Regions from separate parts of the Breznakia sp. PFB1-19 genome, predicted to be linked through region 1. Evidence: predicted binding sites of a transcription regulator. Region 1 holds the regulator's gene; each other region holds the start of a gene.

Region 1 (5,122 bases):
TTCTTTCATACGCGCTTCTAATACGTCATAACGCTCTTCACGTTGTGACCCACCAACAAGTTCTCCAACTCCTGGTACTAATAAATCACACGCAGCAACTGTTTTGTTGTCATCGTTGACACGCATATAGAATGCTTTGATATCTTTTGGATAATCTGTTAAGAATACAGGACCATCTACAACTTGCTCACAAATGTAACGTTCGTGTTCACTGTTTAAGTCCATCCCCCAGAATACTTTGTTGTCAAATTTAACATCTGCTTTTTCTAATATTTCAACAGCTTCTGTATATGTCATACGTTTGAACTGAGAATCACGTACTTTGGTAATACGGTTGATTGCATCTTTATCAATCATCGTGTTAAAGAAGTTCATTTCTTCTGGTGCATTTTCTAATACATAGTCAATACAGAATTTAATCATATCTTCAATTAAATCCATGTCATCATCTAAATCTGCAAATGCGATTTCTGGTTCAATCATCCAGAACTCACTTGCATGTCTTGATGTGTTTGAATTTTCTGCTCTAAATGCAGGTCCAAATGTATACACATCTCTAAAAGCCATAGCAAATGCTTCTACGTGTAATTGTCCAGTTACAGTTAAGAATGCTTCTTTACCAAAGAAGTCTTCTTCATAGTTTGCATCATCTCTAGTAGTTGCAGTAAACATTTCTCCTGCACCTTCTCCATCATTACCCGTAATGATTGGTGTATGTACATATACGAATCCTTGGTTTTGGAAGAATTCGTGAATTGCCATACTTAAGACACTACGTAGACGGAAAATTGCATAGAACGTATTTGCTCTAGGACGTAAATGCGCAATTTCACGCATATATTCAAATGAATGACGCTTCTTTTGTAATGGATAACTTGGATCACAAGCACCTAGTAATTCCATTTCTTTTACTTCTACTTCAAATGGTTGTTTACCTTCTGGTGTTGCTTTCAGTTTTCCCATAACACGAATGGCACTACCTGTACCATATTTTGTAATGGCATCATATCCTTTGATGTCACCTTTGTATACTAACTGACAATTTCGGAAGTAACTACCATCATTCATCTCAATAAATCCTACTTTTCCATTATCACGGTTGGTACGGATCCATCCTTCTAATTCTACATACTCTAATGAATCGATTTCCATGGTTGAGCCTGTTAGCATCATCTCATAGAGTTCTCTAATGGTAATAAATTCAAACATCGTTACTCTCCTTTTTTATCTTTCGCGTTTGTTTCAAATACAAGTTCTTGTATACTACTTACAACATCGACTACTTTTACGGATACGTAGTCTGGAACTTGTATATATTTATGCGTGAAATCAACGATTCCACGAATACCGTTTGCTATAAGTCGGTCCACAGTTTGTTGCACATTATCACTAATGGCAAGAATTGCAATACGACATCCTTCTGGCATTTCTTTTTCCAATTCATCGATTGGATAAACAGGTACACCAAAACGTGTTCCTTGTCGATCTGGATTGCTATCAAATGCAACCGCAATCTCTCCAACAACGTGGTCCCAATTGTTGTATTTTAGTAATGCGCGTCCTAAGTTCCCTGCTCCTACTAAAATAATCTTCTCATCAAAATCCACACCTAATTGTTCATTAAATATTTCGATTAAGGTATCAATATCATACCCATACCCTTGCTTTCCTAAATTCCCCAATAAAGAAAAATCACGACGAATCGTCGTTGACTCAATTCCTGTTAAAGCACTTAAATCTTTAGACATGATTCTCTCATTTCCATATTTCTTCAATCGTCTAAGCGCTTTAAGATATACCGGATATCTTTGTAAGGTTGCCTTAGGTACTTTTCTACTTTCCATGTTTATCACCCATGTGTATTGTAACACATAAGTGCTACTTGTGAAATAATTAATTTTCGTCACAAGTGATTCTAATGAACATATAAAATGATATGTATTTATGCACTTCTTTTCACATATCTACAAATACAACAAAAGGCGAATAAACGCCTCTTGTTATCGTATGATTAACCCTCTCTGTTAACCTGTATAAATCCTACACTTGAATGGGTAACTTGTCAATTTTGTGAGTTTGTTCACGAGTTAGTAATACGTTCAAGAATCACCTACTCTATTCTTATATAACTTCATCAAAATATTGCTTAATATAATCATCAACTGTTTTTCTTCCCATTTTTCTGTGGGAAAAACTTTTTGAGTTTACTATACTGTTTTTATTTTTGTCATATACATATTCAAGGCTAAAATCTAAATTAATATCATTTTTTTCTAAATACTTGTTCAAGAAAACAACTTCCTCATCAAAGTACTTAAATTCGTTCAGAAATAAACATCTTAAATTGCACTTCGGACATTTATTCTCATCACTACATTTCTCTTTTTCTCTATAATACGGTGCTTCTTCATTATCTTTTATAAATATATAGCAATTGCTCTTATCATAAAAGACCGTATCTTTAGCAGGTAAATAATTAAATATCACACTAATTTTGAAGTGCGTGTTTTCTTCTCCCTTTTCTCCCATTTTATCTTGAGAAACACTGAATTCTATATCATTTACACAAAAATGCTTAATCCAATGAAAAGTAGAAATTGGGCCCAGTCGATCAAAATACTGTGCGAACACCTCATGACTAACACGTTTTTTCGTTATATCAGATAAGTCGAGTAACCTTAACCAAAACGATATTTTTCTTACATCGATTCTTCGTCCTCTAAAAACATGATAATCTTCTTGTCCAAATATTTTTGAAGCTTTGTATGCATGATTTTCAGAAACTCTTGCTATTAAACTTCTCTCATGTCCACTTAATGGAAGAAAATCATTTTTTTCAATCATTTTTTTACTTGTTTTTGGATGATCATTTCGTACCTTCCCTTCCAAGGTACTGCTAACTAGATCCGTTATTGAATAAATATCATATAAGAATCCTTCAAACTTCTTGTTTGAGTTTTTGTCTTGCATTTTGGAAAGCATTTCATTAATTTTTCCATATAATGTTGCAATAACTCCATTATTTTGATCAACTTTTTCATTGCTTGTAACTCCATTCAACATCCCAACATCATGTAGATAGCATGCAGCAAAAAGTATAAATTTCTCATCTTTATTCAAGTTTAAATAACCTAATAACTTTTCATTCATAAGCGAATAGTTTTGAACTAATTCCAAAGAATGCTCTTGATTATGTAAAGTGAAAAATGTTAAATCCTTAGATCCATTTTTCCAAATGTTTTCGAGGTAATAGTGAAGTTGTAAAATAATATCCTTATCATTGCTTGAACCTAGTTCTAAGTCAATCAACTTTCTAACTTTATCATAATTAAAGTCTACCTCACCACAAAAATAATCACATTCATCAAGCATTTCACTTACCATATTAAAAAAAGCATTCAAATCAAAACTTCTATAGTTTAGATACGCCATAATTCTATATTCCCAAAATTCAAGCGGTGTTCCATTTCGCTTTATCAAAATTGTGTCATCTAATTTGAAGAGTTCCATGAAAAAAGATGTAAACAACTTCTTGTACTCACTTGATTCAATTTTTATTTCTAATTCATTATACTCACTTGGATATACATTGAATATAATCAACTCTGTATCCTTATCATTATTCTTTTCATCCTTTTTAAAAAAGACATTATCGAAATTAATAAAAGAAGGATTAACTAAATCATTATTTTCTAACTCACTTTCCCAAAATGCCAATAAAGTATTAATTATCTTTAGATTATCTATCTTAGATATATATGCATCGTTAAGGTTTTGCATATTTCCCAAATCATTTTTCTTTGAAATATCGACTTGTTTATTCGCACGACATACCAAAATCTTATAGTACTTTTTACATTCAGAAATCCAATAATTTCCATTAAGTTCTATTTCGGAGTCTTCAGTTATATTAAATTGTACACTTTCCGCGAAAAATATATCATCCCTTAACTCAAGTAACTTCAAAGGAAAAGAGTTGTAATGTTGCAGTGCTTCAACTTCAAAATCATTAGTGTCTTTATAATCAAAAATCATTTCACATTCTGAATATATTTTTATCCATGACAATTTTGCACTTGAGTTTAAATATTTTTTTATTAAATCATTTTGCTCAAATATATCTCTTATTTCAATATACCATTTCTTTGATTCATCAGTTGCGTCAAAACTTTGTATACATTTTAATAAACATAAATAGTAGTAAGTTAACACATTGATGTTCTCACACGCTTTTTTATATGTATTTAGATATTCAACAACTCTCGTTAATAAGTAACTATATTTTTCTTGACAATTGTGGCAGTATTTTAATAAATTCATTACGCAATAGTAAAAATTGATATCAGTAATATCTGTATTTAAACTTTTCGTGGATTTGTTTTCCACATTACTAATCCAATCAATATCAAAAATTTGATCAACTAACAAATAAAATTTCTTATCATATGCTATTTTTCTCGTTAAAAATGAAGCTTTTCTCTTCGAATATGTTGAATACTCTTTTTTTATTTTGTTTTCTTCGTCTTCTTTGTTTATACCTAGTTTACTGCTATTTAACAATTTCTGTATTTGAAATTCATAGTTTTCATGTCTTGCAGTTATTGCATTGAATAATGCTTCATCTATTTCTTGGTTTGCATTAATTGATGCATTTACTAAAGAAATATCACTTGATAGATATCTTAATATACTTGCACAACTCTTATCTTCTGTATATAAAAGAGAACACTTTGATTCGTTTGTGCATATTTTTTTATTATTATAATCAGCTTCATTAATCTCTGAATACACAGAATCAACAATCTCTTTTATTTCATCAACACCAACGTTTTCACGAAGAAAAATTCGTCCATCGTCAACATATGAGAAGATCTCAGAATTCAAAAATCCTTTCTCTTTTAATTTATTCTGAATTTGCTTATATGAGTCTTTAGTATATAAAGATGATAAAAATGCCGAGAACAGTGGACCCTGTGGTAATCCCAAATCTTTTTTATCTATTACTCTTTTTTTACAATAGATTTTAAATAATCCCTTTGTTTCTTCACTTATATTTTCTGGTTTAAAATAGCCAATTATGGTCTCTATCCATCCTTCTAAGGAGAATTTTGACACGTCAGTA
Region 2 (5,122 bases), on a different contig from region 1:
AATATTGTTTTAACTAGAATCGACAACCGTCTGATTCATGGTCAAGTTGCTACGCAATGGGCCGGAGTTGTAGGAGCTAACTTATTGTTAGTTGCAAATGATGCGGTGGCTGCTGATGAGTTCCGTCAAGGACTTATGGATATGGCTGCACCTGCATATGCACAAACACGTTACTTCACAATTCAAAAAACGATCGATGTGATCGGAAAAGCAAGTGATGCACAAAAAATTGCAATTATCTGTGAAACACCTCAAGATGTACTAAAACTTGTTGAAGGTGGAGTTCCAATTAAAAAAGTGAACATTGGAAACATGCACATGGCTGATGGAAAACGTCAAGTTGCTACATCAGTTGCAGTTGATGATGCAGATGTTGCAGCATTCAAAAAAATGCAAGAACTAGGTGTTGAGTTAGAAATCAGACGTGTTCCTGACATTGCAGCTGAAGATCTTGCAAAATTATTCAAGTAAATTTATTTAAAAAAGGAGAAAAACGATGGAAATAATTCAAATTGTTTTATTAGCAGTCGTAACATTTATTTTTGCGATTGACCAATTCTCACTAACTGAGTTAATCTACCGTCCAATTATTGCTTGTCCTATTATTGGTCTTGTTTTAGGAGACTTAAATACTGGATTAATTGTTGGTGGTACTTACGAGTTAATGATGGTTGGAAACATGCCAGTTGGTGGGGCACAACCACCAAACGCCGTACTTGGTGGTGTAGTAGCGATGGTGTTTACTGTAAAAGCAAACATGGACATTGACACTGCATTAGGAACATCTGTAATTTTCGCAGTGTTCGGACAATACGCAGTAACATTAACATTCACAATTATGTCAGGATTAATGTCAAAAGCTGATAAAGCAGCTGAAGATGCTAACCCTAAAGGAATCACAGCAGTTAACTTAACTTCAATGTGTATTCTAGGATCATTATTTGCAGCTATGGCTGTAGTTGCTTACATTGGTGGATCTGCTATGCAAAAACCTTTAGCTGATTTCTCTGAAAACTTCTCATGGATTATGGGAGGATTAGGAGCAGCTGGTGGAATGATGCGTTATGTAGGGTTCGCGACTCTATTAAAAATCATGTTATCAAACGACCTATGGGGAATCTACTTTGCTGGATTCGCTGCAGCAGCAGTTTTAGGAAATGTTGAAGCAACAGCTGGAGCAACATTGCTACTAGTAGCATTTATTGGTCTTGCAATTGCACTTTACGACTTTAACACTAGCATTCGTATGAAAGAGAATGCTGGAAGTGGAAATGGAGGTATGACTGATGGCATCTAATGCAACTGTTTATAAAAATACTACTCCTGCTCAAGCTTTAGACAAAAAAACGATGAACAAAATGGTTTGGCGTTCTCTAAATCTTCAAGCTTCATTCAACTATGAAAGAATGCAAGCTGCAGGTTGGTTATGGGGTATTCTTCCAGGATTGGAAAAAATCCACACTGATAAAGAAGACTTAAGTGCTTCAATGGAACACAACCTTGAGTTCTTTAACACTCACCCATTCTTAGTAACATTCGTTATGGGTATCGTTCTATCATTAGAACAACAAAAAGCTGATATTGCTACAATCCGTTCAGTACGTGTTGCAGCAATGGGACCATTAGGTGGAATCGGGGATGCATTATTCTGGTTTACATTAGTTCCAATTACAGCTGGTATTACAGCTAACATGGCAATCGATGGAAGTCTTGTTGGACCTATCTTATACTTTGTAATTACTTTCGGAGTACAAATGGGATTACGTTTCTGGTTAATGAACTGGTCTTATTCTTTAGGAACAAAAGCAGTTACTACATTAACAAAAAATGCAAAAGAATTTACTCGTGCTGCATCTATGCTTGGAGTATTCGTAGTTGGTGCATTAACTTGTAACTACGGAGCAACATCATTAGGAATGATGATTCCAAATGGTACAATAATTGATGAAACTGGTGCTGAAGTTGCTAACTATATCGATATTCAAGCACTATTAAATGGTATCTTACCAGCATTAATTCCATTAGCATTAACTTTAATGTGTTTCTTCTTGATTAAAAAGAAAAACTGGAGTGCTGTTAAATGTATCGCATTACTATTAGTAATCGGTATTGTAGGATGTGCTGTTGGTATTTGGTCAGGTGACTATCAAACACTTATCGACGTACCTTGGCATAACTAAAATATTGGAACTCTCTCTGTTCTAAGGAAAGTGTCGTTCATACGGCACTTTTTGTTGTTTTACGTAGATATGCTAGTATTTTTCATTGTAGTGAATGTGCCAAATAGATATTCAAAAAATAGATTAAAAAATGTGCAAAACTTTGGAAGTAGCGTATACTAGAAGAAAAGGTAGTAAATAGAGAGAGGCTACCAAGGAGGAAATAAATTATGCCAAATATAGTACTAACAAGAATCGATAATCGCTTGATTCACGGACAAGTTGCAACACAGTGGACTGGTGTAGTAGGAGCTAACTTGTTATTGGTCGCAAATGATGCAGTAGCTGGAGATGAGTTTCGTCAAGGGTTGATGAATATGGCAGCACCAGCATATGCACAAACACGGTACTTTACCATTCAAAAAACAATCGATATTATCGATCGTGCAAGTGATGCACAAAAAATTGCAATTATCTGTGAAACACCTCAAGATGTATTAAAACTTGTTGAAGGTGGAGTTCCAATTAAAAAGGTGAATATTGGAAATATGCATATGGCTGATGGAAAACGTCAGGTTGCCACTTCTGTAGCAGTTGATGATGCAGATGTAGAAGCATTTAAAAAGATGCAAGAATTAGGCGTAGAATTAGAGATTAGACGTGTGCCTGATATCGCAGCAGAAGATATCGATAAATTATTCAAATAATAAATAATAAAAAACTAGCAAACGGTCAAAATCGTTTGCTAGTTTATATATATAAGGATGTAAAAGACATTTTTGAGCTACCTGCATTAATTGTTGTGTATGAATGAATAAGGATGATAAGTTCACAGTAATTAGATGCAAAGAAGTAACTAGAGGATATATCTAAAGGTGCATGTGAATTGAATGTCAAAGTGAGAAGTCATGTACATTAATAAATAAAAAAATTGTCTATAATAAATTTGTGTGATGTATTACATAAACCTTTATTTCATGCATGATTCCGCGAAAGTTAAAATTTTCACAAAAGTTGAATTTTTCGGGTGATGTTAATTGACATTAACATTTGTTAATCATATAATGGTTAGGTAAAACGAAGGAGGACTTTTAACATGGCAGTAAAAGTTGCAATTAATGGTTTTGGACGTATTGGACGTCTAGCATTCAGACAAATGTTTGGTGCAGAAGGATATGAAGTCGTAGCAATTAACGATTTAACAGATCCTAAAATGTTAGCGCATTTATTAAAATATGACTCAGCACAAGGAACTTACGCATTAGCTAGTAAAGTAGAAGCTGGTGAAGGTTCAATCACAGTTGACGGAAAAGAAATTAAAATTTACGCAGAAGCTGACGCTTCAAAATTACCTTGGGGTGATTTAGATGTAGACGTAGTATTAGAATGTACTGGATTCTACACTTCAAAAGCTAAAGCAGAAGCTCACATTACTGCAGGAGCTAAAAAAGTTGTTATTTCAGCACCAGCTGGAAACGACTTACCAACAGTAGTATTCGGAGTTAACGAAGGTGTATTAACAGCAGAAGACACAATTATCTCAGCTGCTTCATGTACAACTAACTGTCTTGCTCCAATGGCAGACACATTAAACAAACTTGCTTCAATTAAAGCTGGAATTATGTCAACAATTCACGCTTACACTGGAGACCAAATGTTATTAGATGGACCTCACCGTAAAGGTGACTTACGTCGTGCTCGTGCAGCAGCAGTAAACATTGTTCCTAACTCAACAGGAGCTGCAAAAGCAATCGGATTAGTAATTCCTGAATTAAACGGAAAATTAATCGGTTCAGCACAACGTGTTCCAGTTCCAACTGGATCAAGTACAATCTTAGTATCAGTAGTTGATGGAGACGTTACAGTTGATTCAATCAACGCAGCTATGAAAGCAGCAGCTAACGATTCATTCGGATACACTGAAGACCAACTTGTATCTTCAGACATCGTAGGATCTACTTTCGGATCAATCTTCGATGCTACACAAACAATGGTTATCCCAATGGATAACGGAACTACACAAGTTCAAACAGTTGCTTGGTATGACAACGAAAACTCTTACACTAGCCAAATGGTAAGAACAATTAAATACTTCGCTGAATTAAGCAAATAATTTCAGAAAGCTCACTTAGGTGGGCTTTTTTCTTGCTTAAGTAAACTGAAAAGTGTATAGAAAAAGCCGGTTATATTTATCCGGCTTGTGTTTTATATTTTATCTTTCTCGTTAATGTATAAATCCATATCAATACAAGTACCAGTAATATGGCAAAAATCTATGATTTCTTTTCCTAAGGTGAATGATGGTGTAATTTCATCAGGGTAAAGAATGGGAACGATTTCTAAGTAGAGAGTAACGTCATACTTTTCATGAATTTCTTTTAGTATATCAGTTTTGGGGATTAAATCTTTAATAGTTGTGAGCAATTGATCTTCATTGTTAATGTTGTATTCATTAACGCGACCATACTCCCATAATGAAAATCCAAAAGGATGACCATCTTTTCGGAGTTCATTTCTATCTCTTCTTTTGCTTGGTTCTAATTGTAATATATCTGTGATCGTATCTGGGTTAAAATCTCCGCAAATTGAAAAATATGTATAACATTGGTTTGTTTCTTTCATGTAGTCACCTTTCTATTGTATATATGTGAATATCATAATTGTTATTCGTTAATGATTAAAATAGTTTTTCTTGTTTATGTGTGTTCTTTGCAGCATAAGTGAGTGGATATTGTTTTTGTAGTTGTCCAATGTATTTGTAGAGATGGGTGCGGTATTCGTTTTTATACTCTCTATCTTGATACATACGATTGAGTTTATCATAAAGATGTGGATGGGTTTGGCGAATATTCTGGAAAAATACTTTACGTGTTTGTCCACGCAAATACATCATCCCTGGCATAATATAGTCAAAGTCATGATCATAAGCAAATTTATACAATGTGTGCAAACTTTCTTTGTGA
Region 3 (5,122 bases), on a different contig from region 1:
TGATTTACCAGTTCCGATTGCCCAGATTGGTTCGTAAGCGATAACCATGTTAGATACACAGTTTGCGCAAAGATTTGCTAATGATCCAGTTAATTGTTCACGGATCACTTTTTCTGTTTCTCCAGCATCGTATTGTGCTTCAGTTTCACCGATACATAAGATTGGTGTCATATCGTTGTCGATTAATTTTTTCGCTTTTTTGTTTACTGTTTCATCAGTATCTCCGAACATTTCTCTTCTTTCAGAGTGTCCGATGATACAGTGCGTAATACCGATTTCTTTTAACATTGGAACACTTACTTCTCCAGTGAATGCACCATTATCTTCAAAGTGACAGTTTTCCGCAGCAACAATTAAGTTTTTTGCAAGTTTGTTAGCTTCGTTTAAAGCTAAGAATGATGTAGCAACTCCAAAGTCTGCTCCATCGTGTGCGTTAGCATCACATGCTTGAATAAAAGCAGTTGCTTCCGCGATTGTTTTGTTCATTTTCCAGTTTCCAACAATAATAGGTTTTCTAGCCATGATATCTCCTTATTTATCAGAAATTACCGCAATACCAGGTAATTCTTTTCCTTCCATGTATTCTAATGATGCCCCTCCACCTGTTGAGATGTGAGAGAATTTGTCAGCAAATCCTAATTGGATTGCAGCAGCAGCACTATCACCACCACCAATAACAGTAGTAGCCCCTGGAAGTTCAGAGATTGCTGTACATACTGCTAAAGTTCCTTTAGCAAATGGTTCCATTTCGAATACACCCATAGGTCCATTCCAAACAACTGTTTTTGCACCTTTAAGTGTTTCTTCAAATAATGCGATTGATTTAGGTCCAATATCTAGTCCCATCCATCCTTCAGGAATATTTCCTTCGATTACTTGTGTGTTTGCATCAGCAGCAAATTTGTCAGCACATACACTGTCAACAGGTAATACAAGTTTGTCTCCAGCTTTTGCTAAGTATTCTTTGGCTAATTCAATTTTATCTTCTTCTACTAATGAGTTACCAACTTCAATTCCTTGTGCTTTAAGGAATGTGTAAGCCATACCTCCACCAACAATAACTTTGTCAGCTTTTTTAAGTAAGTTTTCAACTACCATGATTTTATCAGATACTTTTGCTCCCCCAATGATAGCAACAAATGGGTGAACTGGGTTATCTACTGCTTTACCAAGCATATCTACTTCTTTTTCTACTAAGAATCCTAATGCGTTTGGTAAAATTGAAGGGATTCCTACTGTTGAAGCATGTGCACGGTGAACAGAACCAAATGCGTTTTCAACAAATAAGTCTCCTAAGCTTGCCCAGTATTTAGACAATTCAGGATCATTTTTTGTTTCTCCTGCTTCGTAACGAGTGTTTTGCATAAGTAATACGTCACCATCTTTTAAGTTAGCAACCATATCTTCTAATTCTGCACCACGAGTTACTGGACAGAATGTAACATTAACTCCAGGCAATTTTTTTGCTAAGTCAGCAGCAACAACTTCTAATGAGTTTTTTGCTTTGTCTTCTTCAGTTTTAATTTTTCCTAAGTGAGACATTAAGATAACTTTCGCTTTATTATCAATTAGGTATTGAATTGTAGGTAATGCTTGTACAATTCGGTTGTCATCAGTGATTACTCCATCTTTTCTAGGAACGTTGAAATCACAACGACAAATGACGCGCTTTCCAGCTACATCTAAATCTTTAACAGTTCTTTTTGCCATAATAGCCTCCTATTTCGTAACGTGTTTATTATATCACTTTGTTTTTTGTAATTAAAGTGCTTTGCGAATTTATTCACATTTCAAACATCGTCTATTTTAGTGTATAATAATAACATTAACAGGAGACGTATTCATGGAAAAGAAAGAGACTACACAAAAGTCAAACAAGAATCAAAAATCTTATAATAAAAATAAGAAATATCATACAGATAAAAAGAAACAAACAAGTACTGCTAAACCTGAAAAAAAGGTACAACAGCCTACAAAACAAGAACAACCAGTAAAGACTAAACCAAAACATAGTCGTAGCAATGGAACGAAATTAAGCAAATCAAATGTCAATCCACAACAACGTAGATCCAATCATACAAATCAAAAGCCACAGCAAAAACAAAACCGTAAACCACAGCCACAAAAACAAGCTCCAGTGCAAAAACCAAAGGAAAGCAAACAACGTCAACATAAAGATGTGACACTAAAAACAACTGAGGTATTTTACACTCGAAATCTGGAACCTTTAGAAACAGGTTTTGTATTTCCAAGTATTGAAATTATGAATCCGCTGGAAGAAGTGCTTGATTTACATGATATTCGTGAACCAAAAGTATACATTACACTACCTTCACTTGAAGATAATGCAATGATCAAAGATGCCAAACGCTTAGAAGTTCTACTCGAAAAATATCCAGATGTGAAGTTTTATCTCATCACAAATGAACCCGTGTATACACAATTGCGTCTTGCTAGAGAAAAACAACTCAAAGGTTTCGAGTTGCTATCCGACTTTAAATTACGTAATTTTGCAAGATATACAGGTACGTATATTTACGAAATTGAAAACCTTGTCAAAGCAGTATTCATTGTGGATCACCATGATCAACTAAAACATGTGGAATACTACGATGATTTATATTCAAACTTCCAAGTGGAAGTTCTTGATGTAGAAATCAGTAAAATTAACCAATAGATAGACAAAGAGGCAGTGTGAAACCGCCTCTTTTATATTACATTTCTAATTTCCAAAGTCCGTGGATGTTACAGTATTCATATACAGCAACAACTTCTTCACCTTTGATGTTGAATTCTGCATATGCTTTATCACCTGGGTGTAAACGTTTCATCATCATTCCATCTTTTGTTTCTACAACGATCATTTCGATCCAGTGAACATCAACCATTGGGTGTTCAACTTCACCGATTTGTACTTTTAATACGTCTCCATCATTTGAAACAATATATGGAACGTGTTTTTCACCAGCCCCATCTGATGTATTAGGTACTAATACTTCATTTTCCTTACCTGCACAAACATTTCCTTCAGATAATACAGCTACGATTGAATCGCAACCTTCACATTTAACAAATTGCATATCTTCCTCCTATATTTATTTATCTATATATAAAGGATAGCATTATATATCTTTTGTTGCATCTAAAGTGCTTGTGAAAAATCGTCTTGTTAGATGTCAAAGTTAATGCAATAGATGATTGCTGTAAACATGCATTATAAATATTTCTAAAAGGACACTCGACGTTTCTGTCAAGTACCCTTTCTTTAATATTCAAGCAACCCACACTATAATGCTTTTTTGCTTACTATAATTATTTATACGACTACTGTACATTTTGTTCTCTCTTTTATTCGTTGATTAATAAGTGTTCGAAAGTACGTAATAAGAGGACCTGTACAGAATGCTGTAATAAGTGTTCCTATTCCAATTGGAGCACCTAAAACAAAACCAATAGTCACACAAATACAATCACTAATAATTCGAATCCATCGAAATGGGATTCTTACATGAAGTTTTGTTTCAATAATAAGCCCAAATGCATCATATGGTGCTATCCCCAAGTCCCCTGACATATATAACGCTGCACCAAAGCAACATGCAAGTAAACCAAATGCGCAAAAACAAATTATTGTTACTGTGGAATATGGAATTTGTTGAATGTAGCTAAACATGAAATCCGCTAAATATCCAACAGCAAATACTCCTAGAAATGTTCCCAGATGAATCATAGAACGTGCATATCGAATCATCACTAAAAGTAAGATAACATTTGCAATCATTTGAACTGTACCAAAGTTAACTTGAAGTGTTTGTGCAATTCCTATATTCATAGTCACAAACGGATCCGTTCCTTGCATACTATAACGCATACAAGCAATTCCTAAACTTAGTATAATTACACCGCTAATGACAAGTCGTACTTGTAAAATCTTATTACTGAGATTCACTTGCAAGTGTTCCTGATTCAACGTTTGCTTCACTTGGTATTTCTACATTTTCAGTTTTAGTCTGTTCTTCTTTATGTAATTCTTGAACATCTAAAGATAACTGTTGTAGACGTGCTCCTTTTAATTTATAGAACTTACGGTAGATCGCTAAACTCAAAATAACAAAGATAATTGGGACAATACATGTTAACACACGAATTCCAGTAATTGCAGATGCTGATTGTTGTACATTTGGTACATAACCAACCAACGACAATCCAACTCCTGTTAATAATCCAGAAACTGCTTGTGCAAGTTTCATTAAGAATGTTTGTGCTGAACAGATAATACTTTCATTTCTTGTTCCAAATTTTAATTCCCCATAATCAATACAATCGGCAATTGCAACTGTTGTAACCCCTAAAGATAGACCTGAACCAAATTTCAAAATAAGACCTGACCCCATAACAAGTACTACACTATTTGGTGCATACATTCCAGAGATAAATAACAATAACATTCCAATAATTGGCATTCCGCATGCCACAACATAGGTTTTTTCTCTTGATAATAATTGACTAACTTTGGGAAATAACATTAAACCTAACATTTCTGCGAAAATCGTAAAGAAGAATAGTGAGAAGAATGTTTCATTTCCTACTACATATTTAAAGTAGTAAATCATAAATCCATTCAAAATTTGAATTGCTAAGTTAAATGTTAGCAACAAGCCAATAAAAGCCAATAATTGATCATTTTTCGTGATAACTTGAATCATCTTCTTTAATGTAATCTTTGCTCCCTTTTCTTGGTTAAGTGTAGATTTTTCTGGAACATTGGTTACTGTAATTCCAATTGTGATAATAAAGAAGATACTAATAAGAATTGAAATGATAAAGAATCCTGTTTGCTCATTTCCATTTCCTAGACCTTGAACTGCTTGTAATCCAAATGTTCCAACTAATAATCCTGCCAAACTTGCAAAGATTCTAGGAATCACGGATACTTTTTCACGTTCTTCAGGATCATTTGTTAAGTTAGGCAACCATGACCAATATGGAACATCCATAATCGTGTATGTCATTCCAAATACAACATATGCAACTGCAATATAGATATACAAGTTGGTTCCAGTTAATCCAAAGTTAGTAAACAACAAGATAAATGCCACCGCATTTAATAATGTTCCGATCG

Evidence for each region. Region 1 encodes Rex, which represses fermentation and respiration genes when NADH is low (regulators of the CRP and FNR family bind a similar motif). Its sites were predicted from a motif close to GTGAANNNNTTCAC; they were not measured.
Region 2: gap (type I glyceraldehyde-3-phosphate dehydrogenase) is a predicted target of Rex. The motif match lies at 3,155-3,168, and genes of this name have one in related genera.
Region 3: M2098_RS08505 (phosphoglycerate kinase) is a predicted target of Rex. The motif match lies at 1,774-1,787, and genes of this name have one in related genera.

What each region holds. Positions count from the first base shown of each region.
Region 1 is NZ_JARXXJ010000044.1:360-5,481, forward strand. Features, by position in the region: gene asnS (asparagine--tRNA ligase) at 1-1,209, opposite strand, end outside; gene M2098_RS11365 (redox-sensing transcriptional repressor Rex) at 1,212-1,844, opposite strand; gene M2098_RS11370 (hypothetical protein) at 2,122-5,122, opposite strand, start outside.
Region 2 is NZ_JARXXJ010000004.1:27,361-32,482, reverse strand. Features, by position in the region: gene agaV (PTS N-acetylgalactosamine transporter subunit IIB) at 1-471, shown strand, start outside; gene M2098_RS03200 (PTS sugar transporter subunit IIC) at 497-1,297, shown strand; gene M2098_RS03195 (PTS system mannose/fructose/sorbose family transporter subunit IID) at 1,287-2,180, shown strand; gene agaV (PTS N-acetylgalactosamine transporter subunit IIB) at 2,390-2,866, shown strand; gene gap (type I glyceraldehyde-3-phosphate dehydrogenase) at 3,256-4,272, shown strand; gene M2098_RS03180 (DUF4279 domain-containing protein) at 4,365-4,781, opposite strand; gene M2098_RS03175 (radical SAM protein) at 4,837-5,122, opposite strand, start outside.
Region 3 is NZ_JARXXJ010000017.1:23,965-29,086, forward strand. Features, by position in the region: gene tpiA (triose-phosphate isomerase) at 1-522, opposite strand, end outside; gene M2098_RS08505 (phosphoglycerate kinase) at 532-1,710, opposite strand; gene M2098_RS08510 (hypothetical protein) at 1,844-2,677, shown strand; gene M2098_RS08515 (desulfoferrodoxin family protein) at 2,715-3,080, opposite strand; gene M2098_RS08520 (DUF6198 family protein) at 3,317-3,982, opposite strand; gene melB (melibiose:sodium transporter MelB) at 3,936-5,122, opposite strand, start outside.